Regions from separate parts of the Paenibacillus sp. FSL L8-0494 genome, predicted to be linked through region 4. Evidence: predicted binding sites of a transcription regulator. Region 4 holds the regulator's gene; each other region holds the start of a gene.
The links. Region 4 encodes Rex, which represses fermentation and respiration genes when NADH is low (regulators of the CRP and FNR family bind a similar motif). Its sites were predicted from a motif close to TTGTGAAATATTTCACAA; they were not measured.
Positions count from the first base shown of each region.

Region 1: NYE35_RS29390 (formate/nitrite transporter family protein) is a predicted target of Rex. The motif match lies at 2,334-2,351, and genes of this name have one in related genera.
Region 2: NYE35_RS16650 (cytochrome ubiquinol oxidase subunit I) is a predicted target of Rex. The motif match lies at 3,557-3,574, and genes of this name have one in related genera.
Region 3: NYE35_RS30815 (cytochrome ubiquinol oxidase subunit I) is a predicted target of Rex. The motif match lies at 5,582-5,599, and genes of this name have one in related genera.

Region 1 is NZ_JBBOPQ010000001.1:6,501,241-6,509,592, reverse strand. It holds gene NYE35_RS29395 (FAD-dependent oxidoreductase) at 1-1,208, shown strand, start outside; gene NYE35_RS29390 (formate/nitrite transporter family protein) at 2,455-3,282, shown strand; gene NYE35_RS29385 (MFS transporter) at 3,743-4,963, shown strand; gene NYE35_RS29380 (GNAT family N-acetyltransferase) at 5,032-5,562, shown strand; gene NYE35_RS29375 (MOSC domain-containing protein) at 5,543-6,187, shown strand; gene NYE35_RS29370 (GNAT family N-acetyltransferase) at 6,277-6,825, opposite strand; gene NYE35_RS29365 (glutamine--tRNA ligase/YqeY domain fusion protein) at 7,056-8,352, shown strand, end outside.
Region 2 is NZ_JBBOPQ010000001.1:3,651,023-3,659,374, reverse strand. It holds gene cydD (thiol reductant ABC exporter subunit CydD) at 1-946, opposite strand, end outside; gene NYE35_RS16655 (cytochrome d ubiquinol oxidase subunit II) at 1,015-2,031, opposite strand; gene NYE35_RS16650 (cytochrome ubiquinol oxidase subunit I) at 2,028-3,392, opposite strand; gene NYE35_RS16645 (hypothetical protein) at 3,958-5,076, opposite strand; gene NYE35_RS16640 (hypothetical protein) at 5,057-5,809, opposite strand; gene NYE35_RS16635 (TetR/AcrR family transcriptional regulator) at 5,890-6,525, shown strand; gene NYE35_RS16630 (alpha/beta fold hydrolase) at 6,608-7,591, opposite strand; gene NYE35_RS16625 (class I SAM-dependent methyltransferase) at 7,853-8,352, opposite strand, start outside.
Region 3 is NZ_JBBOPQ010000001.1:6,836,419-6,844,770, forward strand. It holds gene cydC (thiol reductant ABC exporter subunit CydC) at 1-1,351, opposite strand, end outside; gene cydD (thiol reductant ABC exporter subunit CydD) at 1,348-3,114, opposite strand; gene cydB (cytochrome d ubiquinol oxidase subunit II) at 3,114-4,130, opposite strand; gene NYE35_RS30815 (cytochrome ubiquinol oxidase subunit I) at 4,117-5,520, opposite strand; gene NYE35_RS30820 (cold-shock protein) at 5,743-5,970, opposite strand; gene NYE35_RS30825 (cold-shock protein) at 6,063-6,263, opposite strand; gene NYE35_RS30830 (S1C family serine protease) at 6,683-7,930, opposite strand; gene NYE35_RS30835 (hypothetical protein) at 8,319-8,352, shown strand, end outside.
Region 4 is NZ_JBBOPQ010000001.1:4,692,205-4,700,556, forward strand. It holds gene NYE35_RS21290 (AAA family ATPase) at 1-156, opposite strand, end outside; gene NYE35_RS21295 (hypothetical protein) at 149-691, opposite strand; gene NYE35_RS21300 (cell wall elongation regulator TseB-like domain-containing protein) at 1,102-1,620, opposite strand; gene NYE35_RS21305 (amidohydrolase) at 1,793-3,094, opposite strand; gene NYE35_RS21310 (redox-sensing transcriptional repressor Rex) at 3,081-3,734, opposite strand; gene dinG (ATP-dependent DNA helicase DinG) at 3,865-6,726, opposite strand; gene NYE35_RS21320 (tetratricopeptide repeat protein) at 6,853-7,494, opposite strand; gene panD (aspartate 1-decarboxylase) at 7,606-7,989, opposite strand; gene panC (pantoate--beta-alanine ligase) at 7,982-8,352, opposite strand, start outside.

The DNA of each region.
Region 1 (8,352 bases), 1.8 Mb from region 4:
AAGACCCAGAGGGGCTATTCTATTCTTCACCAGAAAAGCTTGCAGAGCTTGGCGTAAAGACCAATATGCGTCATGAAGTAACTGCAGTGGATACGAAGTCCAAAACATTGCGTGTACGCAATCTGGAGACAGGCCACGAGTTCGCTGACACCTACGATAAGCTGATTATGACTACAGGTTCATGGCCGATTGTGCCGAAGCTTGAAGGATTTGAACTCGAGGGGATTTTACTTTCCAAGAACTATGATCATTCCAACACTATTATAGAAAAAGCTAAACAAGCGAATAAAATCACCGTCGTCGGCGCTGGATATATCGGCGTTGAACTGGTGGAAGCTTTTCAAATGAATGGGAAGCAAGTTACGCTAATTGATGGTGAAGATCGCATTCTGAGTAAATATCTGGATCAAGAATTTACTGCACCGATCGAACAATCTTTTCAGGATCATGGGATTAAATTGGCACTGAATGAGAAGGTCAGCTCTTTTGCGGGCAAAGATGGTAAGGTAACAAAGGTTATTACAAGCAAAGGAGAGCATGAAACAGATCTGGTCATTCTCTGCATTGGTTTCCGTCCTAATACTGAACTCTTAAAAGGTCAAGTCGATATGCTGCCTAATGGTGCCATTGTGGTCAATAACTATATGCAGACTAGCTGCCCAGATGTATATGCCGCGGGCGACAGCTGTGCGATTCACTACAACCCTACAGGCAAACACGCCTATATCCCACTGGCAACCAATGCTGTGCGGATGGGAACCTTAGTTGCACGCAACTTGGTAACAGAGACCATTCCTTATATGGGTACACAAGGGACTTCGGGCATTAAGATTTATGAAGATAATATCGCTGCAACAGGGCTTACTGAAGAAGGAGCTAAGGCTGAAGGAATGGACGTGGAAACCGCCATGATTATTGATAACTACCGTCCAGAATTTATGCCCACCTTTGAGCAGGTTCAGTTAAAAGTAGTGTTTGATCGCGCCACACGCCGTATTCTCGGGGCTCAAATTATGTCCAAGATGGATCTGACGCAATCGATCAACACAGTGTCTGTATGTATTCAAAATCAAATGACAATCGACCAACTAGCCTTTATCGATTTCTTCTTCCAACCGCATTACAACAAACCTTGGAACTTCCTGAATACAGTAGGTCTTCAAGCGCTGCCGACAACATTACCAAGCAAAGAGGCTGTAACAGTTTAAAAAGAAACGATTGTTTCTGAGTGATTTATCGACGAAAAAGATAACCTTATAAAGCTAGAAAAGCAGCGATTCTCCTGTAACGGGAGGATTGCTGCTTTTTTTGTTAGGTGCAGAATGATTAGCTGCATAGGTAGGTACGATCCAATGGCTTCGGCGATGGTAGCGAGCCAAATGTGCTCGAAAGCTACAGTTAAGGTCATTTGAGTCCGATGTCCGATACAAGCCAAATGTGCTCAAAAGTTACGTATAAGGTCATCTGAGTCCGATCGTGCTGAATCACCGCCCTCCTTAGAAGTTTTCGGACTCAGAAGCCGCTATATAGCAAATAATCGCTGTTTGAGTATGATTTCGGACTCCAATGCAGCTATTACATAAAATGAGGTACAACTAGTGTGTTTTTGGTGGCAATAGCGACTATGGGGTCCGATAGCAAGCCAAATGTGCTCAAAAGTTACGTATAAGGTCATCTGAGTCCGATCGTGCTGAATCAACGCCCACCGCAGAAGCTTTCGGACTCAGAAGCCGCTAATTAGCAAATAATCGCCTTTTGAGTGTGATTTCGGACTCCAATGCAGCTATTGCATAGAATGAGGTTCATTTAGTGTGTTTTTCGTGCCAATAGCGACTATGGGGTCCGATAGCGAGCCAAATGTGCTCAAATGCTACGAATAGGGTCATCTGAGTCCGATGTCCGATGGCAAGTCAAATGTGCTCGAAAGTTACGAATAAGGTCATCTGAGTCCGATCGTGCTGAATCAACGCCCACCGCAGAAGCTTTCGGACTCAGAAGCCGCTATTTAGCAATTAATCGCCTTTTGAGTGTGATTTCGGACTCCAATGCAGCTATTACATAAAATGAGGTACAACTAGTGTGTTTTTGGTGGCAATAGCGACTATGGGGTCCGATAGCAAGCCAAATGTGCTCGAAAGTTACGAATAGGGTCAACTGAGTCCGATGTCCGATAGCGAGGTATAGCTACAGTGAGATATAGCTGCATATAAGGACAACTGTGTCCGATAGCTGCTGCGTACGCTCAAATGTAATCCAACGAAACAAGATATGCTGGCTTAGTCGGTCATACATAAACTTCTATTTGTGCACAGGTCGCAGTAAATTTGACATGTCAGTGAAAACTTTCACTTAGTTTTCTCAAAGTGATAATTATCACGTTAATGTGTTTTACGACACGCTACAATGGTCATAAAGGAACAAATTTGAAGTAAATAGATGAAGGAGATAGGAACCATGGCTTATAGCAAACCGCAGCAAATTGCCGAAGTAACTGTAGAGAATGGCATAAAAAAAGCTCATAATCCGCTAAGTACCGTACTTATTCTGGGCTTTTTGGGAGGAGCGTTTATTGCGCTCGGGTTTTTATTGGATATTCGCGTCATTGCTGGCGCACCACAGGAATGGGGTTCCATTGCTAACTTTATCGGAGCCGCAGTCTTCCCCGTTGGGCTGATCATGGTACTCCTTGCAGGTGGAGAACTGCTGACAGGGAATATGATGGCCGTGCCGCTCGCTTTTATGGCTAAGAAGATTTCTTTCTGGGAAGTTGTGAAGAATCTTTTGCTCATTACGATTAGTAATCTGGCAGGGGCATTATTTGTAGCTTATTTCTTCGGTCATGTGGTGGGTTTAACTTCAGAGGGTGTGTACTTAGAAAAATTGGTGGATATGGCTGGTCATAAAATCGATGCAGAATTCTTTCCGGCATTTGTTTCGGGTATCGGCTGTAACTGGCTCGTTGCGCTGGCAGTATGGCTCTCCTATGGAGCAGATAACTTCAGCGGCAAAATCCTTGGTATTTGGTTCCCAACGATGGCCTTTGTTGCGATCGGATTCCAGCACGTTGTAGCTAACATGTTCCTAATTCCAGCAGCTATTTTTGAAGGTTACTATTCATGGGGGCAATACTTCACTAACTTTGTTCCCGTCTGGCTCGGCAATCTAACGGGTGGAGCAATATTTGTCGCAGCTGCCTATTGGATGGCATACTTGCGTAAAGCACCTACGGCTATTCAATCCGTAGATAGCATGTCCGGCAGCAGTGTCAAAAAACACGCTTAAGCTCGTCTTATAGAGCACTCCATAGAACATTCAAGGTCTGCCTTATTGGTGGCGTTAATGTTTTAGGGGTGCTTTTTGTTATGTAGACACAAAAAAATCCGCCGTGATATATCCGCGCTCGGGGGAACGAAATCGGATCACGGCGAATTTTGAAGGGGGAGTGTTTCTAGGCTCTATTACCCTGTCTTTCTAAAAGCGAATCAGTTTCTTCTTGTTTAGTTTGCTTTACGGACGACAGCCACGGCTTTAAAATAAGAATAGATATTAGAGCTAGGAAGGACTGCGGACGTGAACCCCAAGGGAGACGGGATAATTCATGCGATATGTTCGTTTTATCCTCTAGATTTCATGCATACTTTATCACGATAAAACGTCAATGTGTATGCTTGCTCATAACCCTGTTTTGGGATGATACTGGATGGAATAATGACACATATATAACAGGGGATGTACACTACTTATGAAGTTTTTACAGGCATATCCAAAAGAAGTGAAAATATTTCTAATTGCCAGCCTAATTAATGCAACAGGTAGTGCGCTGATGTGGCCGCTCGTTACGATGTATGTATTTGATGAGCTTGGACGCAGCATGTCAGATGCTGGACTGGTGATTCTTATTCAATCGGTTGGTGGGATCGTGGGTCAACTACTCGGGGGCTCACTCTATCATAAGGTAGGCGTTAACCGGCTGATTGTCGGAGCGCTCGCCATGAATGCTTTGGCACTGTTCACCTTGCCGGCAGCTAGTAACAACTGGACGTTATTTATGGTTGCAATGGGACTGGTAGGATTATTTAATTCCTTATCATTACCTGCCATTCAGGCATTTATCGGCTTTCGTTTCACGAAGCAGCGTGGTGAGCTGTTTAATGTTATTTATGTCGCCAATAATATTGGTGTAGCACTGGGTACGGCATTAAGTGGTTTTTTGGCCGATATTTCTTATATGCTAAGCTTTGTGATGAATGGTGTAACCTCGGCTGTATTTGCGGGTTTCTTTTTTGTATATCTGAAGAAAATCGGTGGAGAACCTGCGCATGAGGTAATGGGGCATCAGAAGAATGAACCAGAGAAACAATCCACGTGGAAGCTAATGGGGCATACTCGTATTTATCTTTATATGGGGATCGGTTCTTTGTTCCTGCTTCTCGGTAACTCTATCTGGAATACAGGTGTATCTCCGTTCATTATTTCAGAGGGCTGGCCTAAGAAAACTTATGGTTTTCTCTGGACACTGAACGGTATTTTGATTTTTGCAGCGCAGCCATTGGTAACAATGATTAAGCGCTGGTTCGCGTCTACCTCAACGGCGCAAATGACTGCAAGTGCCCTGTTTTATTTGGGTGGCTATGCGTTTCTTTTGTGGATGCCTAATTATCCTGGTTTAGTGCTTGGAATGGTGCTTGCTACACTGGGAGAAATGCTGATTTCTCCAGCGATGCCATCCTTTATCTCGGATCATGCGGGGCGCAGCGCACCATTTTATTTGGGACTAAGCGGAGGGATTGGTGCGGTCGGGAGAGTCATTGGCCCTTACTTCATGGGCAGACTTTATGATAGCGGTGGTTTGGCACCAACAGCCTGGCTGGCCTGTGCGATGGCGCTGCTGTCTGTAGGATTTTTCGTCATCCATGCTTTATTCAATCGTAAAGGCCATTCATTAGAGCGGTCCGTAGGATAACTATACATAGTGGATTCCAACATCTGCTGTGAATTCTATAGAGGTGCAAGGCAAGGGGTGTACATCTTATGAAACAAATCAACAAGGCAAGGTTAACTATTAGACCATCAGAGATTAAAGACGTGCGAGAACTGATTGATCTGGACCATCTGATTTGGACAGAGGACACTAGCCCGGGACCTATGTTGTGGCGCTCACAAGAGGATTTCTTGCTGAATGCTCCCCCGGGCTCTCAGCTCGTAGCACTGCAAGATGACAAGCTATGTGGATATGTCGGGTTTGGCTGCCCTAGTAGAATGGAGAGCAACCGGCATGTGTGCGAGGTTAATATTGCTGTTCATCCGAACTATCAACGTTTAGGCATCGGCCGGCAGCTCATGGAAGCCATTAAGGGACATGCTGCGGCGCATGCTATTCGCAAGCTTCGCCTGCGTGTATTATCCTGTAATGAATCAGCGATTTCTTTTTACCGGGAATGCGGTTTTGTGGAAGAGGGGCGTCTGCGGGAGGAGTTTTATCTTGGCGGCCGTTATGTGGATGAGGTATTTATGAGCTGCATGCTGACAGGAGGAAATGGATATGGAGATCATCTCGCTTAACGTCGGTCGGCCGGTGACGGTGGATTATCGGGGGAAACCTTTGGAGACCGGAATTTATAAAACGCCTGTAGAAGGATCGGTTCGGCTGCATACCAATGGATTTGTTGGAGATGGTCAGGCAGATCTTAAACATCATGGAGGTCCTGACAAGGCGGTATGCGCCTATCCCATTGAGCATTATTCTTATTGGGAACAGCAGCTTGGAAAGAAACTGGAGTACTCGGCTTTTGGAGAAAATATCACCACGACGGGTCTGCTGGAGACAGAGGTGTGTATTGGCGATGTATATGAAATAGGCACCACTTTGCTTCAGGTCAGCCAGCCACGATACCCTTGCTTCAAAATCTCACAAAAGCATGGACCCGCAGATCTCCCGGCTCAAGTTCTGGATACAGGGTATAGCGGATTTTACTTGCGTGTACTTCGTGAAGGAATGATTTCAACCGGCGATGCAATTGTCAAAAAAGAAAATGGAGACAGCAATGCGTCTGTGGCGCATGTACTGCATTTAATGCAGGTTGGGCTGCAAGAGGAAGCTGCTCTGGCAGAGCTTGTGGAGCTGGAAGCCCTCTCAGCCGTAGTGCGGAACAAGTTTCGAAAACAGCTGGGTATGCCAGAGATCTAGTCTTGGTCTGCTCAATAAAATAAACCTGGGGGCGTGTGCCAGCCAGGTTTATTTCTGCTTGTGTGTTTGTTTAACTTTGCTTACGTAACTTAGCCGAGCAGTTGCCACTCACTACGCAATAAACCATATACGGCGTGATTCACGTAGCCATCGGGCAGCTTTTCTGCCTGTCTGATCACACCTTCGAGCACAAACCCAAGCCGTTCAGGAATTGCCCGGCTAGTTACGTTGGCGGTCGCGCAGCGAATTTCTACCCGCTGCAGCTCCATTTCCAGCAGTGCGTAGTCTACTAGAACTCGGCAGGCACTGGTCATATAACCTTTGCCTTCATAGCCATCACCAAGCCAATAACCAATCCCTACGGAACGGTTATGCCAGTCAATCTGGTGATACCCAATGACGCCGGCGAGCTCGCCGCGGACCCAAAGTCCAGCAGTGAAGGCGCCATTGTCGGTGCCTTGTTTTATAGCATTTTTAATGAAATTAAGGGTGTGATCCTGTTCCGTAACGGCATCAACCCAAGGAAGCCATTGCCTAAGTCGTTCCCGCGAGCGCTCCACTAACGCGAATATGTGCCTAGCATGCTCAGGCATGAGTGGCTTTAAGATAAGCTCTTCGTCGATGACATAATTAAACAAGCAGTTGCCTCCTTTTCGGCACAAGGCCTTATGTATGATTATGGATTTTTTCTTATGATTATCATGCTACTCTATCGCCCGCAGAGAAGTCAAAAGGTCTAAAGATGCTAAAAATTGATCCAGGCCATGTGCCCCCTTTTATTGAACAATCTACAGTTAACGGGTATATTAGTAGGAAACATGTTTATACAAGAAGTAGTGTAACACTACAGAACGAAAGGTTGATAGCTGTGGAGAACCGTACTACCCCCTCCAATTTTATTAAAAATGTTATTACCGAAGACCTCCGTACGGGTAAAGTAAAAGAAGTTGTCACACGCTTTCCGCCGGAGCCGAACGGTTACTTACATATCGGACATGCCAAGGCGATTTGGATTAACTTTACACTGGCGGACGAGTTCGGTGGCAAGACTAACCTAAGATTTGACGACACGAATCCTGCCAAAGAAGATACGGAATATGTGAACTCCATTCAGGAAGATGTAAAGTGGCTGGGTTATGAATGGGAAGAGCTGCGTTTTGCATCGGATTATTTTGAGGAAATGTACAAACGTGCCGAATTATTAATTACTAAAGGTAAAGCTTATGTAGATGACCTCAGCGCGGATGAAATTCGCCAATTGCGGGGAACGCTGACAGAGCCAGGACAGAACAGTCCACATCGTGAGCGCAGCATCGAAGAGAATTTGGATCTGTTCCGCCGTATGCGGGCAGGGGAATTCAAAGATGGTGAGAAGGTTCTTCGTGCCAAGATCGATATGGCATCACCAAATATTAATCTGCGTGATCCTGTCATCTATCGGATTACTCATGCGCATCACCATAATACAGGGGATAAATGGTGCATCTATCCGATGTATACGTTCGCTCATCCACTTGAGGACGCTATTGAAGGAGTAACTCACTCCCTTTGTTCGCTTGAGTTTGAAGATCAACGCCCATTTTATGATTGGGTCGTAGCGGAATGTGAGATGCCTTCAGTTCCGCATCAATATGAATTCGGCCGTCTGAATCTCGCTCAAACCATGACTAGTAAACGTAAGCTGAAGCTGCTGGTAGACGAAAAACATGTGGATGGCTGGGACGATCCGCGGATGCCAACGATCTCCGGCCTGCGCCGCAGAGGATATACGCCGGAAGCGATTCGTAAATTCGTGTACGAAGCAGGGATCTCCAAGAGTCAGGGTCTAGTGGACCTGCAAATGCTGGAGCACTTTATCCGGGAAGACCTTAAGTTAACTGTGCCTCGCACCATGGCTATACTTCGTCCGCTTAAGGTTGTTATCACCAATTATCCGGAAGGCCAAACAGAATGGCTTGAAGCGGAGAATAATACAGAGAATGAAGAAATGGGTGTACGCCAAATTCCGTTCTCTCGTGAGATTTATGTTGAGCGCGACGACTTTATGGAGAATCCGCCCAATAAATATTTCCGCTTGTTCCCCGGCAATGAAGTACGCCTGAAGCATGCTTATTTCATCAAATGTAATGAAGTCATTAAAGATGAGAATGGCGAGGTTGTTGAAC
Region 2 (8,352 bases), 1.0 Mb from region 4:
GCATCTGTTCCACCTTACGAACCGCACCCATACTTGTCCGGCCGCTGTGAAAGGCTGTTCCCGTATTCTTTAACAGGTTGTAAAACTCGGGAACGAGCAGCAAAACGAAAAAGGCAGTGTGGAACGTCATAGCTTTGAAAACAAGCAACTGGATGGCCAGTTCGAGAGCCACAATACCAATGCTTAGCATCACGATTGATTCCAGCATGAAGGTATTCGTAAACGCAATCTTCAGAATACCCATCGTGGCATCACGATAACCCAAGCTACTGCGTTCAATCTCCTGTTGCTGACGGTGAGCCCGTCCGAATATTTTCAATGTCACCAGTCCTTGAAGAGAGTCCAGAAACGTCCCTGAAAACTCAGCGAGTTGCGCATATTTTTCTTGGGATTTGTTCTTCGTTTTCAGCCCTACCAAAATCATGAACAGCGGGATGAACGGAGCAGTAAACAATAGAATGAACCCCGTGTTGGCATGTTGGATAAATGTAACGACCAAAATCAGAACCGGGATGATAGCAGCTTCCATCATACGCGGCATGTATTGACTGAAATAACTATCAGCCTCATCCACAGCATCCAGAGCAATACTGACCTTCCCTCCCGTCTGTCCACTAAGGGTTGAAGGCATGGAAGCATGGGTCAAGTTTTGCAGCACGGCTGCGCGCATATTTGTCTTGGCAGCAGCTGCCATGTGCAAGCCAACTATACCGTTTCCATAGGACAATAGTGTGCGTACAGCCATAATAGCCAGAAGTATACCGAGCAACAGGATAACCGATGAAAATGAAGCTCTCTCCACAAAAATCCGTTGGACTGCTTCAGCAAGCAGTCCAGCCTGACTCACAATAGCTATACCAAGCCCGAGCGAAATGATTGCGAGGAGAGCCATGTTTTTCCTTTGTGAAGACATTTGTTGAGAAATCAGACTGGATTTCCTCTTCACAGATCACACCTCCTTTATATATAGGCTTGTAGGGAAACCTCAAACATGCCGTAATGGATTAATCAGCTTTATTTTTTCCCTTTTACATAATCCGCATCAAACAGGAAGAGTCTGAAGACCAGAATAAGGGATGGGATCAACAGGCATAGACCGCCGATAAACACAATAACTAACGCTAAGCCCATTGCTGGTGAAGTTGCACTGCTCTGAATCGTGATATACGGATCAAGAATATAAGGGTATTGCCCAATCCCATAAGCGAAAAAGGCACAGAAAAATTGCAACATGACGCATATAAAAGCTAATCCGTAACGGCGTCCGTTATATAACAGCCACATCGCGATCATGAAGAAAGCAACGGAAAGTGCCAGCAACCACCATAAATCCATCATATTTTGAAAATGCCGCTCATTGTGTTGACCCAAATAGATAAATGCTGTAAGTGCGAGGATTATCGTCGGTGTGCTCCAAAACAGGGCGTAGTTGCGCATCAGCTTCAACGCGGAATGATCCTCTGCCCGAGAAGCGTAAAATGTCAGAAATGAGCCGCTAATGAACAAAACGGACACAATTGCCAGTCCAACGATACTCCACGATAACGGATTGGTAAACAGCGCCCAGTAATCCAGAGAAACCGTCTCCCCCTGCTTCACGATAAAGCCGCCTTCAGACAAAGTTAGCGCCACTGACAACGATGCTGGAATAAGCAAACCTGTAGCTCCGTACAAAAAAAGATATACTATGTTTTTCTTGGAACCGTAATTTTCAAAAGCATAGAATGAACCGCGAATCGCAAGAAGAATCACTGCAATGCTTCCCGGAACAAGTAACGCAGAGCCATAATAATAGGCTGTGTCCGGAAAAAAACCGACGATGCCAATGTAGAAAAAGATAAAAAATACATTTGTAATTTCCCAAACGGGTGATAAATAACGCGAAATCAGACGATTAATGAGGTGATCCTGCTTCGTTAAACGGGCATAAAAGGCGAAGAAGCCCGCTCCGAAATCAATGGAAGCTATAATTAAATAGCCGTACAAAAACAGCCAGAGCACCGAGATGCCAATCAATTCGTAACTCATCATTCAGTGCCCCCCTTTTCCGTAGATTGATTAGGATGATCCTTCATCCATTTCTCCATCTCAGCTTCTGCCGGATTATTGTTGAACAAACGTCTTAGCACGATTACACACATACTGCCGAGAACGATGTACAAGAGCAATAAGGCGAAGAATATAATTCTTACATTCGGTGAAGACGTGGCCGCCTCCTCAACACGCATATATCCACGGATAATCCACGGCTGTCGGCCAACCTCTGCATAAAACCAGCCCAGCTCAACAGCCAGAAAAGCGAGGGGGGCGCTCAGTGCGATGATGCGAAGCATCCACTTGTTAAGATCATTACGCTTTTTCCAGAACACAAACAGAAAATATAGGAACGAAATCGCGAGCAAAGTAAATCCGATTCCGACCATTAAATCAAACAGATAATGAACGAGAAGTGGTGGCCATTCTTCCTTGGGGAATTCCTCGAGCCCCGTCACCTCTGCATTAAAGTTTCCAAAGGCCAGGAAGCTGAGCAGCTTCGGAAGATGAAGAGCCCCTAGAACTTCATGCTCTGTATTCAGCCATCCCAATAGAACCAAATCCACCCTGCTACTCGTCTCAAAATGCCACTCTGCCGCTGCAAGCTTCTCTGGTTGATGCTCGGCCAAAAACTTGGCGGACACATCACCGGCTAACGTGTTCAGCAAACCGAATAGTAAAACGACCGCCATCATGAGATTTAAAGATTTTTTGTGGTATGCGGACACACCTTTTCTCAGCATCGCGAAGGCTGCAATCCCGGCTAACAAGGCAGCTCCTGTTAAATAGGCCGAGCTTAATACATGGAACACTTTGGAGAACGTCGCCGTATTCAGCATCGCTTGCACCGGGTTAATCGCTGTGAATTGGCCTGCTTCCATGACAAAGCCTTCAGGCTGGTTCATGAATCCGTTCACCGTCGTAATAAAAACGGCAGACATGCCTGCCCCGGCGACAATCGGTATCGTCAGCAGCCAATGGGTATATGGATTTTTGAACCGATCCCACGTATACAAATAAATGCCCAGGAAGATAGCCTCGAAAAAGAACGCGAACACCTCCATGAATAACGGAAGTGCAATGACATTCCCAGCCAGTTTCATAAAATTCGGCCATACCAGGGCCAGCTGTAGTGAAATCGCTGTACCGGTCACAACACCAACCGCCACAGAAATGACAAATCCTCGAGACCACCTCTTTGCCATAAGTGTATAATGGGGGTCTTTCTTCCGGATCCCGATGAACTCTGCTATAGCGATCATTAGCGGTATACCGACGCCAATCGTCGCAAAAATAACGTGGAACCCGAGAGTCAAGCCTGTCACTAGCCTGCTCCATAGCACCGTATCAATTGCCATTCTTTACTGCTCCCTTCAAAACTCTGTTCATTTTTCGTCTTAAGTTGATACTTATGATTAGGCCCGCTAACTGTAGGCTGCATTCAATATCAGGTTTAGCAAGGCTCAGCGACATCGTTTCCTGTTCGTTTTAGTATGACATTCCTCGTTCTTTGCTATGTAAAAAGAGAAATATTTCACAAAGCAAGAGTTGGCGAACCTGATTTACCTGTTACTGAGCAGTCAAATTAATAACGTGGCCTAATAATTAAAGTTATCTTATCTTAAATTTTAAGTATTTCAATCATCGACATCTCTTAATCCCTAAACGTTCAAGAAAGGGACAAATCTTTCTAACAACTCAGTGAATAACACAAAAAGCACCCGAAGGAGCTATTGATTGATTAGCGTATATGTGATGTCACAAGTTTCCTCCTACTTCGATGCTAACAAAAAAACGAAATTTTCTCATTTTAAGCCGTAATATACCCCCTTTTTGCAACAAAAAAACACTGACTTAAATCATCAGTGTTTTTGAATTCAAGCTAATTTCATCTTCGTCATGACAAATCTTGAACTGCCACCATCATTTAGTACGACCGTAGAAAAAAGAATACCCATCTGACTTCCCGAGTTTAGTCGTCTCCGTTCCGTCCACTAGCTTGACCGCTTTCAGCAACGATACAATTTGCGTATGCATTAGCTTTGCATCAAATTTGTCCATCTCTCTGTTGTCACTATCCACGAGCAGATAGTCGGGCATTGGAATGAATCCAATCACCGGTATCCCTGCTTCAAATAAGGGCTGACTCTCTCCAAACTCAAACTTGTTATGTCCACGCAATAATACAGTACGTGTGCTATCTGTCTTTTCAATAGCCTTCAGCCAAATGGCTGCCATCATTTCATTGCCTGCATACGTATATTCTGTACTTATTTGTCCAGTTGGACCATAATGACCCGTATCATCGTCCTTCCACTCCATGCTGCCTAAATGCTCAACCGTAATTCCAGCTACAGCTTTTAAATGACCATTCTTGCCATCCCACAGCTCTCGATGCCCCTCCATCCAGGTGGAAGTTGCCTGAGAGGACCCTTTGAACTCCGGTAATCTAAAATGTCCTGTCACAAAAGCGAAAATCATCGTACGTTCCGGCTGCTCCTGCTGTAAGTAACGAATCATAGACAGCATGCCCACAGCGCCATTCTCCTCCACTACATTTATCCCATCCGTATGGGTATTTACGATAATCGCTTCGTCTTTATTCTTACCGTCAATTTTCACATAAAAGGATTCTGTTGGGGCATCTTTTTGAATTTCCGCTTCTAAAATAACCGTACCTTCTTTATGCTCCTGAGCTGCGCTGATCACCTTTTTCCCTTCCGTTTCATTAACCCAGATTGCAGGGATTCCTGCATAATCGGTGGTAAAAGGCACATATTGCTCTTCAACCTTATCGTCAGATACCCCTTTCCAGACTAAAACAACAGCTTTTACGCCCATTTCCGTCGCTTGCTCCAATTTAGCTTCTTTTAAAGCTGTAGTGAGGACCAGATCGCCTTCATTTGGGGCAATTTGGTTGTCCATTGGAGATGAAGCCCGCATATTCATAACGATCCCACTTGGAAAATTTCTAAAATTCTCAATTTCAATGACAGCAATTTTTCCACTGGCCTGGCCATATTCACCACGCTTCGTATACACACACCAGCTCCCCTGTCACACCTTTTTCGTCAGTTTCCCCGGAATAGGGAAAAGCTGAAGAGACATGAATTGCCTGGTGATCAATCATTAAAGCACTGTTCTTTTCTTCCCATCGGTCAAAAGTATAGCGATCACGATATACTTGCAGCCCCATATCCGTTACCTGCTGCTCCAGCCAAGCAATAAACTGATTGTGACCCTCAGAGCCGGTTGTACGGCTTCCAAAAGAATTCATTACTTCAATATCTTTCAGCATCATTGCTGCAGAATCCAATTTACGTTCATCGATCGTCATAGCCGCATCAGCTGATAATGCCACAGGTGTTGTAATAGGTTTTGCATAGATTCCAATCCCCCAAAGTGCAGTAACGATAAGTGCAGTAATGCTGAATAACACTTTACGAACGGCTAGAAACGGAGTGACTCTTCTGCTCCCCGATTGCCCAAAGAGTCCTCTACATATGCCCGCTACGATCAGCAGCAGGATAGAAAGCGCAAGCAGCCAAAATTCTCTTGTTAGTAAGAATAGCCCTTCTGCCACCATCACACTAATAAAAACCACATGTACCTTCTCACGTTTCTTTAAAAGTAAAAAAGAGATGCCTAATTCTGCTAACAAAAAGATAATGGTCACGATCGAGATTACCGTTTCTTTGCCAATGAATACCGTAGCACAGAGTGCTAGGATCAAAAGCAGGACCGCTGACAATCGTCTATATAAGATTTCTAACATGACGCCCTCCCATTTTAACTAACGATTATTTTGACATTACATTTGTAATGCCTTATGGTTTTAGCATATTGAAAAGACTCATGAAAAACAATGAAACGAACATCAGAATGTACAAACGGAGGGGAAATGTCATCTCAAATCATGAATTATACAGTCCAAATACCTCTCAGCATCGTTCCAATAAAGAAACTAACCGTTTGACAAGAGAAGCCATCTGCACGGCATTAGTCTTCTTGATCCAGGAACAGTCTTTTAGTAAAATCACCATCACCGATATTGTGAAGCGCGCAGGGGTTTCTCGAACGGCCTATTACAACAACTATTCCTCCAAGCAAGAGATCCTGGTGGATTTGGTCGATTCGCTTATTTTCGAAATTAATCAAAAACTCTTACCTTACACCAATGAATTAACAGGCAAAGCTAAAGAACCTCAAAAATTTATCAAAGTGCTTTTCGAAGTTATTTTTCAGCAGCGGAACATCTACAAAGCACTGCAAAGCGCAAAGTTTGATGATGTAATTCTGGATTGCTTGAATGAAATGATGCTTTCTACTGCTCATGACAAAAGCGATGAGAATGTGTACCGAATATACTTTAAAGCGGGAGCCCTCTATAATGTTCTCCTTAAATGGATACAATCAGACTTTGCAAAATCCATTGACGAAATGACCAAAATTTGTCTTGAGGTATACCATACTCCAATGTCCCAGGAATAAGGTTTAAAAATCGTGTTTATAAATGAAAAAACAAAGAAACCACGGAACCAAGTTCGGCTCCGCAGTTTAATTATCAACCCTACTATTGAATTTGAATTTGTTTCATATACTCTTTGAATGCCTCAGCGATTTCTTTATATTTTGTATGATGCAGATAATGTGAACCTTCCATTGGGATCATTTTGCCCTGTGCGGATTGTTTGACTTGCTCCTCATGCAGTGGAATCCACTGTTTATTGTGCTCGTTATTCGATTGAACGAAGAGAAGCAACGGCAAGTCATTTGGCATTGTGATTTTTTCTCCATTTTTGAAATTGGAACCGAGGTGGCTCAGTTCATTCATCAATGTTGGGTTGGTCGCGACTTGATTTGATATCAAACGCATCTGTTCTTTGGTATGCTCATCGAATGCAAGCGATTCATACGGATCTCCGCTCACTTTTTGGACCAATCTCATTAGCCCTGATTTTTGAAGAAACTGCATGGCTTTCAAAGGTAGTTTGACATCCATTCCGGGTTGATTGGGAACGCTGCTATCGATGCCGACAAAAGCAAGAACTTCATCCGGATAAGTATTCACATAGGTCGCTCCGTATAGTCCCGCGATGGAATGTCCCATTAGAATGTAACGGTCTACACCCAGTTGCTGCAAAGCTTCGTGAACCTCACTTACTATATTCTCAGTCGTTCTTTCCTTCTCGGTTTCATCGCTCAAACCATAACCGAAAGGCTCGACCACCACGACTTTGTAATTAGGGGTAATCTCATCGATCAGCAATTTGAAATCAAGTGCAGGTGTCGGGGTTCCTTGTCCTGGTAGGAGTACAACCGTTTGTTCTCCGCTGCCTTGAATAAGCACATTCATCTTTTTCCCATCCACATTGACATACTGGCCATACGATTCGATTTTCTTTTTCTCTACCCCGTCGCTGATTGCATCAACGATAAAAACGATGCCCATGAACAACACTAGCGCCCCTACAATACCTCCGATTATTTTTAACCATAGGTTCCGTTTCTTGTGGCTCTTAGTCCCAGTTGTTTTTATTTCCACCTTATTTGCCACGTTGATCTCTTCCCTTCCTTGTCCCTGTATCTGAAGTGCCGCCTTGACGACATATTCAAAGTGTAATCAATCAAGATGTACTCTTCGTGACGACAATATGAACGGAATATGAACAAGCCAAAAAAGAGGTTTTAGATCAACATCAAATCGGAAATGAAATAATGTTCTTGTCCTTTACTCAAAAAGCAGCGCCTCTCATTTAGAGGATCGCTGCTTTTTATTGTTACTTCATTTAATTATGTGTAGGTTCTCACTATTATATTATTTTTCAGCACAAATCATGAACATCGGTGTTGACCGGTTTAAGACTTGCTGTTTCTCATCCAGTACTTTGGCGTTCAAATTCTCTTCAGCAAAAATAGTGGTGAATCCTTCTTCCTTGAGAGTCCGTATATCCCATTCGGGACGCCACTCTCTGGTCAGTGGCAATACAAGACTCAGACGGTCTGTCTCCTCTATGTCCTTATGATGCGGGAGCTCACCAAAGCCCTTATCTACATAGACTTTCTGATCCTCTACTCGCTTTTGCTGCATCTCTTCGTCCCAGAGATGGCGATTCCAGTTGGCATCAAAAACCAGTAGCCGTCCCCCAGGCTTAAGTACTCTTTTCCACTCTTTGTAAGCTGACTGCGGATCGGTAAGGCTCCAGGTAACATTGCGGCACACGATCAGATCGAAATTCTCCGCAGCAAAGTCAAGCTTGTGCGAATCCATCTTGCGGAAAGTAACGGTGACACCTTCCCGACTGGAGTGGGAACGTG
Region 3 (8,352 bases), 2.1 Mb from region 4:
CAGCTTCTTTAATCGCTTGTTCGGAAGCCTTCGGATCACCCATGCGAATATTGTTCGCTACCGTAGTATCAAATAAGTGTGGGCTTTGATTTAGCACCGCAATAATAGAAGGAATATTATCGCCATAGGCAGCCGCCGCGATTCCATTAATCATAGCCGAACCTGCAGAAGGTTGGATAACCCCTTGAATAGCCTTTAACAACGTCGATTTCCCTGCCCCACTACGGCCGATGATGGCAATTTTTTTGCCTTGTGGGATGTCGAGGCTGAGATCACGAACCGACCAGTTATCCTCTGATCCATAGCGGTAACCCACATTTTCGAGCTGGATATGAGCACTTTTTATGGCCTGAGGTAGAACATCGACTACAGATGCCTGTTCGGAAACTATATTCTGCTCTTCTCCAACCACTCCAGACAACCGCTCCAGCGAGTTACGGTACTGCGGGATTTTCTCCACAGCTTCGGATACTGGCAAAAAAGCATCTGCCACAGGAAAAACAACCAATACAAACGCCGCAATCAACGTACCTGCAATAGCACCATCCGCATACTCCCCGGCGGCCCAATATAACATCGAAAGCACGCCAACTCCAACAACTGCTTGCCCGATGAACGCACGTAGACGCGCCCAGCTGCGCAGCGCTGCATCCGTTTTGGCCACTTTTTTCTCATCTGCTTCATAGGTCTCCACGAACTGGCTTTGCCGTCCACTAATGACCCAATCGCCCATACCGAGAACGGCGTCAGTCAGCTTTTGATAGAGGCGATTACGCTCTACCTTCACTTCACGTTGACGTTTCTGGGTGAACAACAAAGATATAAGCGGCAATACCACGACCAACACCAAAATATACAAAGCCATTAATAACGCAAAACCGATATCAAAGGTGCCCAACGCAATCACCGCAACCCCGTAGATCAATAAAGCAATAACACTTGGAAATACAGTTCTCAGATATACATTTTGCAAATATTCGATGTCATCAGCTAACATCCCGAGAATATCCCCAGTACGGAAACGCGAAGACAGGAACAAGGCCTGTGGCTCCAAAATATTGTAAAGGCGCACACGCATTTTAGAAAGAATCCGTAAAATGGTGTCATGCCCAATCAGCCGTTCCACGTAGTGAATGACTGCTCGGCTTGTTCCGAACGTACGTACACCAACAATCGGCACGTAGATCATCAGGATATTTTCGACCGGTGTAGACGCTTTTGAGATCAGAAATCCTGAAGTATACATCAATGAAGAGGCTGTAAAAATCGTCAACGCCCCAAGCACAATAATTAGCACAAAACGCCAAAAATACGACGATACATAGGGAGCAAACCATCCTTCACGTTTCAATGGATTCCCTCCAATTGCGACCCAATCAACTCATAATACGCACCCTTGCGGGCAAGTAACTTCTGATGGGTACCGATTTCTGCCACTTGGCCTTGCTTCATTACTACAATAATGTCCATATCTAGCATCCAGTGTAGGCGATGGGTAGCCAGAAAGACCAGCTTTCCTTCAAAAAGAGGCACCATCGTCTCCTTCAGCTCATATTCCGTTTCAATATCCAGATGCGCCGTTGGCTCATCTAGAAGCATAATTGGACGGCTGCTAAGCAGTGCCCGGGCTAATGCCACCCGTTGCTCCTGGCCACCGCTGAACGAACGGCCGCCGCCACCAATCATCTCATCTAAACCATGCGGAAGAGTATCCACCAGCCCCGATAAACCAGTAGCTTTCACTGCCGCGGAAACAGCTTCCATAGAAGCCTCAGGGTAATAAAAACGTATATTATCCGCTAACGTGCCGCTAAAAATATACGGACGCTGCGGGATATATGAGGTCTGTTTTCGCCAAGCCTCATCCGTTAATGCACTAACCGTTGTACTGTTAACCGTGATACTTCCTGAGGTAGGGTGTAAGAAGCCCCCTAATATATCCACTAAAGTAGATTTACCGGCCCCGCTCTCTCCGATAATCCCAATTTTACTAGCTCCTTTAAATTGCAGGTTCAGCGCTTCCAGCGAAGAAAGCCCTGCTTCCTCATACTTCACGCTAACGTCATTTAATGTGAGCACGCTATTCTCATGCCAAGTGAATATTTGTTCCGATGTTTTTGCTGCAGAACCGACAGATAGATTACCGTTAGGGCCGATTACTTCAGCCTTCACCTCATCTTGATCTATAATGCTCTTCATTGCTTCAGCGGCTTCTTTCCCATCCAAAGTAGCATGGAAATCTGAACCCACCAATCTGACAGGCAGGAAATATTCCGGAGCCAAGATTAGAATCGTTAAGCCCGTAACCAATGTCATCTGTTCATTTACAAGCCGTAAACCGAGGCTTACCGCTACAGATGCTACAGACAGCATAGTGAAGAAATCCAGGGCGAACGATGACAAAAAGGCCACTCGCAGCGTACGCATGGTCGCCGAGCGATAACGATCGCTGACCGTAGCAATGCTGTCGCTATGACTACGACTGCGCCCTAGAAATTTTAATGTTTCTAGTCCACGTAGTGAGTCTACGAAATGATTAGATAATGTGCGATATGATTTCAATTGCCGATCCATTTGCTTACGGGCTGTCATCCCAATCAAAATCATAAAAACAATAATAATCGGCATAGTTACCGTAAGAATAATCCCGCTCGTAGTGTCCATCGTAAAGACGTAAATAAGCACCAAGACCGGTGTAACAGACATCCCTACCATTCTAGGAATGATTGCTTCCAGATACGTGCGGAATTTAGTTACGCCTTCCAGCACTAGTGTAACAAGATCCCCGGTTCCACGCCCGCCCACCATTCTAGGGCCAAGCTGGAAGAGCTTGTCCATCATTTCCCTCCGCATAGTGCTGCCCGTTGCTTCCGCGAAGCGGTAAGAGACACGGCTCATCAGCATAGCACAAGCATGGCGCACAAGAAATGCAAGAAGGAACAATAGCGCAGTGCCCCATTGTTCCTTCAGAGGTTCTCCCGCAAATAGCGCAGAGATGACTTCTGCCAGCGATTTAGCCAGCAGAAGTATGGACAAGCTTTGCACCAGGGTAAGGAAGCCTACAATCAGAAAGACTGGCTTAACTCCTTTATACCCAAGCAAGTTTTTATCCATTAGTATTCAAGATGCTCCTTCTCGTGAACCCGTTTATGAAAGACAAAGTAACTCCAAATTTGATATCCCAATACGAACGGAAGGATGGTCAGTGCCACAATCGTCATTACCTTCAAAGAGTAATGGCCCGAAGCCGCATTAGTGATCGTCAAATTAAAAGCTTGATCAATTGAACTAATCATAACACGCGGGAACAATCCTACAAAGATAGAAGTTACCGAAAGCGCCATTACCGCTCCTGTCATTCCAAAAGCGTAGCCGTCCTTCTTCTTCGTCATGAAGTAACCGGACAATACAAAGGCGACGACTCCCAGGGCTACAATAATCATAAGAATCGTTCCACGTTGCTCGAAAATATCCGTCATATTATAAGTCATAATCACAAAAGCAGTAAATAAAGCTGCGAGCGGTATTAGCAATTTTTGAGCCAACTTGCGAGCGCGAGCCTGTAGATCACCCACTGTACGCAGCGTTGTGAACATGAGACCATGCACCAGGCACAGAAGGACAACAGTAAGCCCTGCTACTACAGTGTACACATTCACGATATCTGTGAACCCTGCATACATTTGCATATCCCCATCAATAGGCAACCCTTTGATAAAGCTTGCAAACACTACAGCCAAGAGGAATGGTGGAAGGAAGCTGCCGATAAAAATACAGGCATCCCAAGTTCTTTTCCAAGCTAATGAATCACGTTTACCTCTGAATTCAAAAGCGACACCACGCGCTATCAGAGCTAATAAGGCAAATACAAAAGGAATATAGAATCCACTAAACAGCGTTGCATACCACTCCGGGAAAGCCGCAAACATTGCACCCGCAGCTGTGATAAGCCATACCTCATTCCCATCCCAGAAGGGTCCGATCGAGTTAATCAGAACACGGCGCTCTGTATCATTTTTAGCGAGAATTTGTGTTTCCATCCCTACGCCGAAATCGAAACCCTCCAGGAAGAAGAACCCTATAAACAGAACTGCAATCAGCACAAACCACAATTCATTAAGAGATATCATGGGAACCCTCCTCGTTATATGGATCATTCGAATCGCCGTGATCGTTATCCATCGCATAAGGACCTTTTTTAATCACTTTAATAAACAATCCGACCAACACTAATCCTAGAATTAAATAAATCGTTGTAAAAGAAATCACGGAGAACAGAACTTGACCACTTGTAATATTAGGCGACACACTGTCTTCCGTTGTCATCAGTCCGAATACCGTCCATGGCTGACGCCCGAATTCGGTCATGACCCAACCGGCTGTATTCGCAATCGGAGGAAGCAACAAGCCCCATAACATGAACCGCATAAACCAAGTGTTCGGACGGTCCATTTTTTTGCGCCACATTAAGTACATAGCGTACATTCCCAATACAATCATTAACGTTCCTGCTAGAACCATGATCCGGAAACTCCAGAATGTCGTACGTACAGGTGGAATATAGTCACCGGGGCCATAGGTTTGCTCATACTCCGCTTGCAGCTCAAGCATACCTTTAACTTCACCGGAAAATTTACTGTATGAAAGGAAACTCAGCATATAAGGAATTTGAAATTCTCCAGTACTGATTTGATTCTCTGGATCAATGTTTGCCCATACGGTCCAAGGTGCCGGGTCACCACTCTTACCCCACAGTCCTTCGGAAGCTGCCATTTTCATTGGTTGAGTTTCAACCAAATATTGCGCTTGGGCGTGACCAGCAACAGCTACACCAATAGAAGAAATAATCCCTACGATAGCTGCAATCTGAAAAGACTTCTTAAAGAAAGAAACCTCTTGTTTCTTCAATATTTTATAAGCACTAATACCTGTTACAAGAAAAGCACCTGTTGCATAAGCAGCCAGTACTGTATGTGGGAATTCAACCAGCAATTGTCCGTTCGTAATAAGCGCGAAGAAATCATTCATTTCTGCACGTCCATTATTTATCTCAAAACCCACAGGATGCTGCATAAAAGAGTTAGCCGCTAGAATCCAGAATGCAGATAACATCGTACCGAATGCTACCAGCCAGATGGACAGTAAATGTACTCGCTTGGAAACCTTATCCCAGCCGAATATCCATATCCCAATAAAAGTAGACTCCAGGAAAAAGGCTGCCAATGCCTCAACTGCAAGTGGAGCCCCGAATACATCACCCACAAAACGTGAATAATCGGACCAGTTCATCCCGAACTGAAATTCCTGCAATATCCCTGTAACTACCCCTACTGCAAAATTGATGAGGAATAGCTTTCCCCAGAACTGCGCCATTTTTTTGTACTCTTCATTACCTTTTCTAACGTACATTGTCTCCATGATTGCAATCAAGAGCGCTAGTCCGATTGATACCGGTACAAAGAAATAGTGGAATATTGTCGTCGACGCAAATTGTATACGCGACAGCATTACTGTATCCATATTTGTCCCTTCCTTCTCCCCTTTTCGTTAACTATATTCTGTCAAAAATTTAAGCTTCTTTTTGTGATAAATGTCACATAAAGATAGTCATTTAACGGTGAAATTCAAATGATTTGTGACAAAGATCACAATTTAGCATAAAGAAAGCAAAAAAAATAAGACGGTTTACCCGTCTTGAGTGGTTCGTCGTTCTATTAAATGCTTGACTCATTTAGGTATTGGTTAGATGGAAATACCCTTCTTCAGCGATTTGAGATCGCCATTCGAATTAAGCAATTGGGGTAGCATCTTCGTGCTGCGAACCATTGGAGAGTCACATAGACGGCAAGAAGGCGCATGTTCAAATGCGAAATTATCCCTCATCCATCCGTTGCATCCCTCATTGGTACATGCCCAAATTGCGGTATTTTCTTCCGGTATTTCTTCCAAAGGTTTCTTCCGGTAGTTCATTGCCGTTCCTCCCATCCTGTAAGTCAATAGTGAGTAACTAGATATAAAAAGACCGTCCCAACTTTCACAAGCTGGGACGGTTTCTTCTATTATTACAGTTTTACAACGTTTTCGGCTTGTGGTCCACGGTTGCCTTGAACAACGTTGAATTCAACGCGTTGGCCTTCGTCCAAAGTTTTGAAGCCGTCGCCAGTGATTGCGCTGAAGTGAACGAATACGTCGCTTCCGCCTTCAACTTCGATAAATCCGAATCCTTTTTCTGCGTTGAACCATTTAACTGTACCTGTTTGCATGTGTGTTACCTCCACAAATTTAAATTAATATGTTCTTTTTATCTTCAAACAAAGAAAAAATTCACACATTGAAAAAGGTTGTATTACCAAATATGACAGCCCTTTTCAATGCGAGAATTAGGGACTAAATGTATGATTGATATCATATTACCACACCTGATTAGCAAAGGCAAGCAAGCATCCGAATATATCCGGTTTTGCCCTAATAAGTATTACCTTCCAATGTAAGGGCTGCCACTTAGTGTTTATTACCTAAATAGATCCTTTTTCTGGCATAATTATCATGGTTTTAGAAAAATAGCTTTCCCAAAAACGTTACTTTTATCCGCTTTTTCAAGAAGGTACCCCCTCGGAATCGAAGGGGTAGTCCGCTCTACTTGTCGTAACTGCTATATCATTATATACCGACTTCCAGCATATTATTCCTGTGGTTTTTCAAGAAGTTTAACTGTTGCCTGTTTGGCCTCGCCGTTTCGATAGTAAGTAATTTTCAGATCATCACCGATCTTCGTATGATTATATAAGTACTTGCGAAGAGAAAGGGTAGATATGATGGATTGATCATTAAATTTGGTAATGACATCATTGAATTGCAGTCCAGCTTCCTTCGCAGGGCCAACGGCTTCTAGAACAACTACTCCATCCTTAACACTGTTCGGCAGGTTCAATTCATTGCGTTGATCTTCTGCTAGTGGAACGTACGGATTGTTCAAATCAACTGAATATACACCCAAGTACGAACGGGCAATATGCCCTTTTTCAGCCAGCTCATTAGCGATATCTATCACATGATTCGCAGGAATTGCAAAACCCAGACCCTCTACACCCGTATCTGAAATCTTCATCGTGTTAATTCCAATGACCTTGCCATCGAGATCCACTAACGCGCCGCCACTATTTCCTTCATTAATCGCCGCATCAGTCTGTATCACTTCTTGTTCCCAGTCATATACTCCATCCTGATTAAGGGATACGGGAACCATCCGTTCAGTATAGCTAACAATCCCCGAGGTCAATGTATCACCAAGTCCTAGCGGATTACCGATAGCAATGACCGTTTCACCTAGACGAAGCTTAGAGGAATCACCGAGCTGCGCGATGGTATCGATTCCTTTGGCATCAATAGAGAGTACCGCAATGTCGCTTACTTTATCCGTTCCAACGAGTGTTGCCTTACGGGTCTCTCCGTTCACTGTAACTACCTCGAGATTACCGGAGTCTTCGATGACATGATTATTGGTAATGATAAATGCTTTATTTCCTGTCTTTTTATAGATCACTCCTGAGCCTAGTGCGGACTCATCCAGAATGTTTAATTCTTCATTATCTTCTTTATGATTGATAATACTTACTACTGCAGGGCGAACCGTGGCAGCAGCTTGAATAATCCGGTCAAATGGATCACTACTGCTTGGGGCAACATTTCCAGTTGTTACAACCGGCTTTTGAGCAGTCTCATGACTCATCTGGCCTGTAAACATACTGAATAACAGAACTGCCACCACAGCGCTGACTAAGGAGCAAACGGCGGATATTTGCCAGGTAGATAGCCCTTTACGCGATCTGCGTACAGAATGTCTACGGTTAGCAAACGATCCCTTTGATGCTTCATCCCCTCTGGACCGCGAAACTTTAGTTGAATAGAAATCATCATCAAACAATCCCACCGAAAATCTCCCCCTTCTATTGCCAAGCGTTCACTGTTGTTAAGACCTGAACCTATAGCAACCACGTCCGAACCAAACCTCTGTAACCATTAGACTCCAAATATCACTAAAAAGTTTCACTTTATCCATTAACCCCACAAGAGTTTCGATCAATCGTTAGATTATGATAATCTTTTAATATATCTTCTCTATTAGGAATATTTTGCAACTTAAAAGACTACAATAAAATAGAAGTGTCCCTAAAATTTTAGCTTTGCTCATCACGCTTTTAATTGTATCACAGGCAACCTGCAATTCGGGATTTTCCTCAGCTAAAACACCTGCGAATTTTTTACAGTTTTCAGTTCTAATTACACTATAAATTCACACTATTAAAGGAGGATTAATTATGAGTTCTTTTTCAACAAGTATGGATTTAGTCG
Region 4 (8,352 bases):
TACCGCAAGTCCGCCTCTTAAATGAGCAATGATAAGTAAAGCCGTGAGCATCCCAGCAGCAATAACGATCGGGAATATATTAATGCCTAGAAAAGCCATAAAAATAAACAAGACAGGAACAAATCCGATTAGAATTTCTTTAAGGTATTTAGGCATTATTCCATACCCCCAATGTCGCAGGTTTGCGCGGCAAAATAATAAATTTGCTTTCTTTTCCATTACTCAAGCTTACATAGACATTATTGTCGTCAATTTCTGTTGAGGCTATCACATTTTTATATTGCGGATATTGCGCTTTGAGTCCATCAAGTTCTGTGGGTATAAGTGTATATTTACGGCTCTCCATGGCTTCAGCTACAGAGAACATCGCTTTATCCCAGTATTCATCCAGCAGTTCACTGGAGTTCTGTTCTACATCAAGTTTCAGTGTACGTCCATCAATCATCGATTTTCCTTCTTTAGAGACGTACTGAACCAGTTCACGTAATTTCGTGCCTGGCTGGAGATCAAGTTTCAAAGTGACCTCATTGCGGTTAATACTGATATGAGAATCATTGACGCCCTCATATTGAGATACAATCTTCTGAAGTGGTTCCTGCATTGCAAACTGACGATACAAAAAGAAGCCACCAAACAATAGAGTAGCCGACAGTAGAGACGTTATCAGCACAGGTACAAGACGTAATTTCAAGAAACGTCCTCCTCTCAAAGATGACAAAATATAAAGCTCAGTATAATAATTTATAGCTACTTGAGAGCTCATCAGAGAGACTGAAGTCTCTTATTGCTGTTCTAATTACAAGTAGTAGTATATCACAGGTGTATATACTAATTTCAAAATAAATGTGAATATATTTAAAATTTAATTTTTTAAATATTTCCATCAATACCAAATATATTCCTCGTTTTCGACAAAATCGGCCTTGATTTTTAATCAATCGGCCTATTTTTGTATGTGAATTTAAGAGAATATTCGGTGATAACCACCCATTCAGTATATCACTTAGTATATCACTTTTGTACATCAAATAAATGTAAACAAGCGAACTTATAATAAGTTCGCTTGTTTACATTGCCACCCTTAATTTCCTTATGTTCGGCTTAACTTTTAGGTAAACTGTAACCTTCACCCATTCGGGACCCATCCGAAAACCGATAAAATTGATAATAATACCGACCGCTCTGTTTATAAAAAAGCTGCCAAGCATACTCTCCGTTATATACTCCCGGCAGCAAGCGTTCAATCGTTATGTCCGGAAGATCAGCTTTGATAATGCCGCGTATTTGGGCTTCTGAGGTTCCTTTACTTAGTTCCTCAGCAAACACTGCGTCGTCGCCTTCAGCATATTTTCCATCTACCGTAAAGCGGACCCAGACCATAAGAGCAGTCCCGGCTTCATTTTTTCCTGTTAAAACCCAGTACACTGCATTTTCATCCCAAACCGATTTTTGTGCTTTGGTTACCTCTGTTAGACCCGCTCTGGTTTTGGCAACATCCTTGGCGATATCCCGCTCGTTCCATTGATCTTTCATAATATAGGCATAGAACTGGATAAGTCCAAACCCCAGGAGCAGAATCAGAACTGACCCCAGGAGGATCCATTTTTTCCTTTTCTTCAAGGTACAGCTCCCTTTCTAGTAATATATCTTTTTTGATTATATAACACACCCGCGTGTTTATCCAAAATTTCATAATTTTCTAGCTTTCCCAGCCTTTAAAATGTACAAAAGGCCGCAACTTTTGCTAAAAGCAAAAAGTCGCAGCCTATTATTTATTCGTTATTATCCAGACTTAACGCTTCAATAAACCTTCGAAGGCTTCTTGCGCTTTACGCCGGATAGCTTCCTCATCCAGGGTTAAGCATTGTCCATGCTTGATGACCTGTTTACCATTCACCCACACATGCTCAACATCCTTAGCGCTAGCAGAGTAAACTGCATGAGACAACAGATCTGTGTGTGGCAGCAAATGCGGCTGATCTATATCAATTGCAATGAAATCAGCTTTCATCCCAACAGCAAGTCTACCTACATTATTTAAAAAGATGGACTGGGCGCCATATTCTGTAGCCATACGTAGAGCTTCTGGAGCTGGAACAGCCGTTGGATCACCGCTGACACCCTTATGAATGAGAGCTGCAAGCCGCATCTCTTCAAACATATCCAAGTTATTGTTGCTTGCCGCGCCATCCGTGCCAAGAGACACCTTCACACCAGCTTTTAGAAGATCAGTAACCCGAGCCACTCCGCTAGCCAGCTTCAAATTACTGCCCGGATTATGAGAGACACCCACATTATGGCGAGCCAAGATCTCAATCTCTTCATCATTTAAATGAACACCATGTGCAACTATCGAGGGACGTGTGAACATTCCAAGCTTCTCTAAGTGAGCTACAGGACGCAACCCGTAATCCGCCACATTTTGTTCCACTTCACGTTTCGTTTCGGACATATGCGTATGCATCGGTAAATCCAGATCATGCGCTGCCTGCACGAACTTAACCAGGAAGTCCGGAGGGCAAGTATAAGGGGCGTGCGGCGAGATCATAGTAGTAATTCTACCGTCCGCCTTTCCATGCCAGTTACGGGCAAAAGAAATCGCTTCCGCAAGCTTGTGATTCTGTACATCCTCTGGACATAACCCGATCACACCACGCATCAATACGGAACGGATACCTGATAACTCAGCTACCTCAGCTACTCGGTCCATATGATCATACATATCGAGGAAGGTCGTAGTTCCACCCTTCAGCATTTCCAATACAGATAAGGAGGTTCCCCAGTATACATCATCACCGGTGAACTTTTCCTCCATCGGCCACATTTTCTCCTGAAGCCACACTTGTAGCGCTAAATCATCTCCATATCCACGCAGCAAAGACATCGCCGCATGACCATGTGTGTTTACAAGTCCAGGCATGAACAGCAGACGACTGCCATCAACCACTTGCACTCCAGCTTCCATCTGAGGCTCTTCTTTTCCTATGTAAGTGATTAAATCATCTTCAATAGTCATATATCCACTCAGAACCGGCTCATCCGTTCCCGGAGTCAGAAAATACCCGCCCTTAATTATCGTTTTATTGCTGTTCATGTTCGCTTTCTTCCTTTCCATCCCGCAAGTAATAAGCAAGACTTTGCAGATCAGTTGTAAAATCAGCTGCATGCACCCGGATATTCGGTGGTGTCTTCAGAATCACAGGGGCAAAGTTCAAAATCGCTTCAATCCCAGAAGAAATGAGAATATCTGCTACATTTTGAGCTTCTGAATCAGGTACGGTAATAATGGCAATGCGAATACCTTGCTCACGAATCGTGCTGCCTAGTTCATCCATTGGTTGCACAGTAAGGGAGTTGATCTTACGTCCAACCTTAGGAGCGTACGAATCAAATATAGCGGTGATTTTCATTGTATCTTTAAGATATGCATTGTAATTAGACAAGGCATGTCCGAGATTACCTGCCCCTACTAAAGCTACATTAAGCTGTTGATCCAGCTTCAGAATATGACGGATTTTCTCAATAAGATACGTTACATCATAGCCGATACCTTTTCTGCCGAAGTCACCAAAATACGCTAAATCCTTACGAATCTGTGCGGGATTAAGATCCAGCTTTTGTCCAAGTTCCTGAGAGGAAACTGTTAATATTTCGCGATTCTGGAGATCATTCAAAAAACGCAAATACACAGGTAGTCTGCGAACAACGGCTTCTGATATTTTATCCGATTTCATATTTTTCCTCCTAAAAATAGTAATGTTCTTGTGAAAATCCATATTCAAACGTATACCTCTCCTTATTAAGGGCGGTACTGTAACTTACCGCCCTTAAGGATAAGGAGGAGCTAAACTGAAGACGAGCATTTTAAGAAGCGCCGCCATCCTCTAGCCATTCCGCTATGCGGGGGACCATTTGATCAGTCAGCATATGCTCCATTTTGGGACCAGGCAATGAATAAAGGAAATACTTCCCGTAATGAGATTCAATAACCCTTGTATCATAAACAATAACTATTCCGCGATCCTGCGCCGTGCGAACCAGTCTTCCGAATCCCTGCTTAAAGCGAATAACCGCTTGAGGAACAGACAATTTCATGAACGGATTCTTCTTCTGAGCCTGCAATAACTCCGACTTCGCTTCCGCCAACGGGTGATTCGGCGGTTGAAACGGAAGTCTCACGATGGCCAGGCAAGTCAGTGCTTCACCTGGAATATCTACACCTTCCCAGAAGCTGCTCGTCCCCAGCAGAACGGATGCTGCACTGTCCTGAAAGCGGCGGATCAGCTTGCTCCGGCTGCCACCTTCCACGCCTTGACCAAGCACCGTAATCTCTTGTGAGGCCAAAGCCTCTTTAAGCGGATCATATACCTGACGCAGCATTTTATAAGAAGTAAACAGAACCAGCATCCGCCCACGTGTTGTTTTGGCAGCTTCTGCTAACGACTGTACGAGTGTATCGACAAATCGAGCATCGCCCACACTGCCCTTCACACTAGGAAAATCACGCGGTATAACTAGCAGCGCCTGCTCGCGATACTTAAAGGGAGAAGGAAGGAGTGAAGTCATTAGACGTCCCTCTTCCGCAGCTTCGTTAAGTCCGAGATTATCAATCATAAACTGAAAAGATTTATCTACAGACAGCGTCGCCGAGGTAAGCACGATGCTTTTTTTCTTATCGAAGAACAACTCTTTAAGCTGGCTGCTAACATCCACAGGGACGGCATACATCTGCAGTGATTTGCTGCGGTAATTTCCATTTGCCTCCAGCCAATATACTACATTATCGTCATTCAGCCCCATAAAGAATCTTACTTGCTCACGTATGGAAGCCAAATCCTTAAATAAACCGCTAATATCAGTAACAAGACTGTCTGCTGAGGATTGGCTTTCCTGGTCACGCATCTCATTAAGCATTTTATCACCCTTACGGATGATGTCGCTTAACGTCAGATTCATAGTGTTCTCAAGCGCAACTAATTCATCCCAATCCTTCGGCTTACGGGCGGGAAGCAAACGCATAACCAGTTGTCCCGCTTCCCCTGCTGCTGCATCACTGCGTTCCGGCAAAAGGCTGAACAGCTTGTCGCTGAGTGCATCCCAGGTTTCTTTGACAGTAAGCAGATCCGGGTAGATCCGATCGATGACTCCGCTCCATTCTGAAGCCTCTTCACTGCCTGACGACTGTAAGATCTGGCGCAGAGCAGGAAGCTGTCCGTTTCGGCTATCTTTATACAGTCGCGATAACGTGTGTGCCACAGTGAAATGCTTCATATGCATGCCAAGATGTTTACCAGCCACATCTTCTAAATGATGTGCTTCATCAATTACAAGATGCTCGTAAGCTGGAAGCAGCTGGTGCCCAGCTTTAACATCTGCGAATAGCTTGGAGTGGTTCGTAATGACCACGTCAGCAATCCCAGCTTCATGCTTGGCCCTATGATAATAGCATTTGCGGAACCAAGGACAGGAACGTCCCAGACAGGAATCGGTATCGCTTGCCACCGTCTCCCAGAAATCACCGCCCCGGCCGCTTAAATTCAGCTCTTCATCATCCCCTGATTCACTTTGAGTGAGCCATACGATCATCTGAGCTGCAGTAAGCGCATCTTCCCTTGGGCTTATAAAGTCCTTTTTATTAATTTTATGCTCAAACTTACGCAGACACAAATAATGTCCTCTTCCCTTAAAAATAGCAGCTTTAAACGGAAAAGGAACTACCTGCGTTAACAAAGGGATATCCCGCTCGCGCAATTGGTCCTGCAGATTAATGGTATGAGTGCTGACCATGACTTTTTCATTGGTGCGAACGCTTTGATAAATGGCAGGCAACAAATAACCGAGCGATTTACCGGTTCCTGTGCCCGCTTCGATCAGTAGGTGTTTGTCTTCGGCAAGTGCCGTCATCACCTCATTGATCATAATATCCTGAGCTTCCCGGCTTTCATACTGCGGTAATGTGTCTTTAAGTCGTTTGGTTACTTCGTCCATATAATCAGTAAAAGATAAATTCGCTAGCGGATTCTCTACATGCTCATCTCTAGGTGGCGCTAACTCCGTCCAGTCTCCTACTGCAAGCGCTAATTGACGATAGAAAGTCAGATCACCTTCGGGCTGTAGCGTCTCCGCTTCCCGCTCTCGCAGCAGACCATCAAAGTACCAGCCCAGATCACTATCCTCTTCGGTAAACAGCTCACAGAGTCTCTGGATCGTAAGCAGCGGCAGCTCGTAGAGCTCCTCCAGACATTTCAACAGCACTAAAGCAGTCGCAAGTGCATCACTATCTGCCTGATGCGGACGATCATGTGTCACTCCAAAATGAGCACTGACAGAGCCTAGCTGATAAGATGTGAGCGAAGGAAAGCAAATTTTCAGAAAATCAATCGTATCCAAAATCCGCCCTTGAAATGGCAAATAACCACAACGATCTAAAGCATTTTGTAAAAAATGGAAGTCGAAAGCGACATTATGCCCTACAAGCACAACATCATCCAAGAGCGGAACAAGCTCCATCATCATCTCATCCAGCTCAGGCGCATCCTTCACATCATCATCGGTAATCCCCGTCAGACCTGTTATAAAAGGAGGAATCGGCGTTCCGGGCTTGACATAGGAACCATATACCCGGGAGATGGACCGGTCTTCTTCTATAATTGCAAGGCCAACCTGGATAATTTCACCCACGGATTGGGTTCCTGTTGTTTCAAAATCAAGCACGGCAAATTTCATTATAATTCTATTCCCTTTCAATTGAGACTCTTAATCAGCATAACAGAAGTTGCGAAAAAAGGCGATGCACACCACTGGTTCAGGGGATGCATCGCTTGAATAGAAATTTCCAAAACCGTTATTCTTTTACAAAAGGGAAACCAGCTGATTTCCAAAATGCAGCTTCCCTCCACGACGGCGGCATACCTCTAAGTTAACGTTTGGCTCCGGAAGCGCCGGGTCATGCTGCAAGGCAAGGTCAAACAATTCCTGCGCTTCATTAAAACGTTCCTGTGAGGCTCGTATGCAGCCTAAAGCATTATATACCATGGCTTTCAGCTTGGTTTCCCGTATCAAGCCCAGCATATGGTTCAGATGACTCCAAGCGGCTTCACCGTCACCTTCCTGCAGATAAGAGATGGCTAAATATAATCGAGCAGCCAAGCTATCCGGGTATTGCGCAATAACTTCTTTAAACTGATCAATACACTTTCCATACATCAGCAGCTTATAATATCCCTGACCTCTTACAAAGGAATCCATACACAGCTCTGGTGCTTCCTGTTCCGGCACTTCCTCTTCGACCACTGCTGTAAAATCCGCACTTTCGCGAAAGTGACTTAGCTTCTCAGCAAAAGCGAGCCATTCATCCATCACTTTATCGCTCAGTCTATGCAGCATATTATAATTGCATAAAAGCTCGTTCCGGCGGGCACCCTCCGCTGTAGGGTAATCTGTTACGATCTCCTGAAGCACCTTGTTCATTTCAGCAAACAAATGTTGAAACATGGGCTATCCCCCCTTACTGAAGATGAAATCAGTTCAGCTTGCCTGACTTCATTTTCTGCGAGATCGGGGTCTTTCATCCCTGCCATTCATTACATGGCGTAAGTCCATACATTAAGCGATTGTAGCATGCAATTCATGATCAGCCAGCTTCACTGGTTTGTTATTCTCATCCACGAATACCACCGTTGGCTTATGTGACTCCAGTTCTTCCGAGGACAACATCGCATACGAAATGATAATTACTGTATCGCCCGGCTGAACAAGACGAGCTGCGGCACCATTGAGACAGATCACTCCGCTTCCACGCGGTCCAGGAATTACATAGGTCTCCAGTCGCGAACCATTGTTGTTATCCACAATTTGAACTTTTTCATTCTCAAGAATGTCCGCGGCTTCCATCAAGCTCTCATCAATGGTAATACTGCCCACATAGTTCAAATTCGCTTCCGTTACTGTTGCGCGGTGAATTTTGGATTTCATCATATGTCTAAACAAGTGCAGCAACCTCCTTTGGAATAAATACATTATTATCAATCAAGCGTGTTCTGCCAAACTTCACGGCAAGCGCTATAATAATTTCCCCATCCACTTCTGATAAAAGAGCTTCATCCTCTAATCCTTCAAGATCAGGGAATGTTAGGATCTCCGCATAATCAATCACCGCTAGAGGTGAGCTGGAAATAACCGATGTCAACAATTCCCGCACTTCAGCAACGGTTGTTACTTTTCCTTCTTCAATAGACTGACGTGCTTCACGTAAGGAACGAGATAACACCAATGCCTGACTACGCTCCTCTGGAGACAAGAATACGTTACGTGAGCTTAGTGCGAGTCCATCCCCTTCACGAACGATCGGAC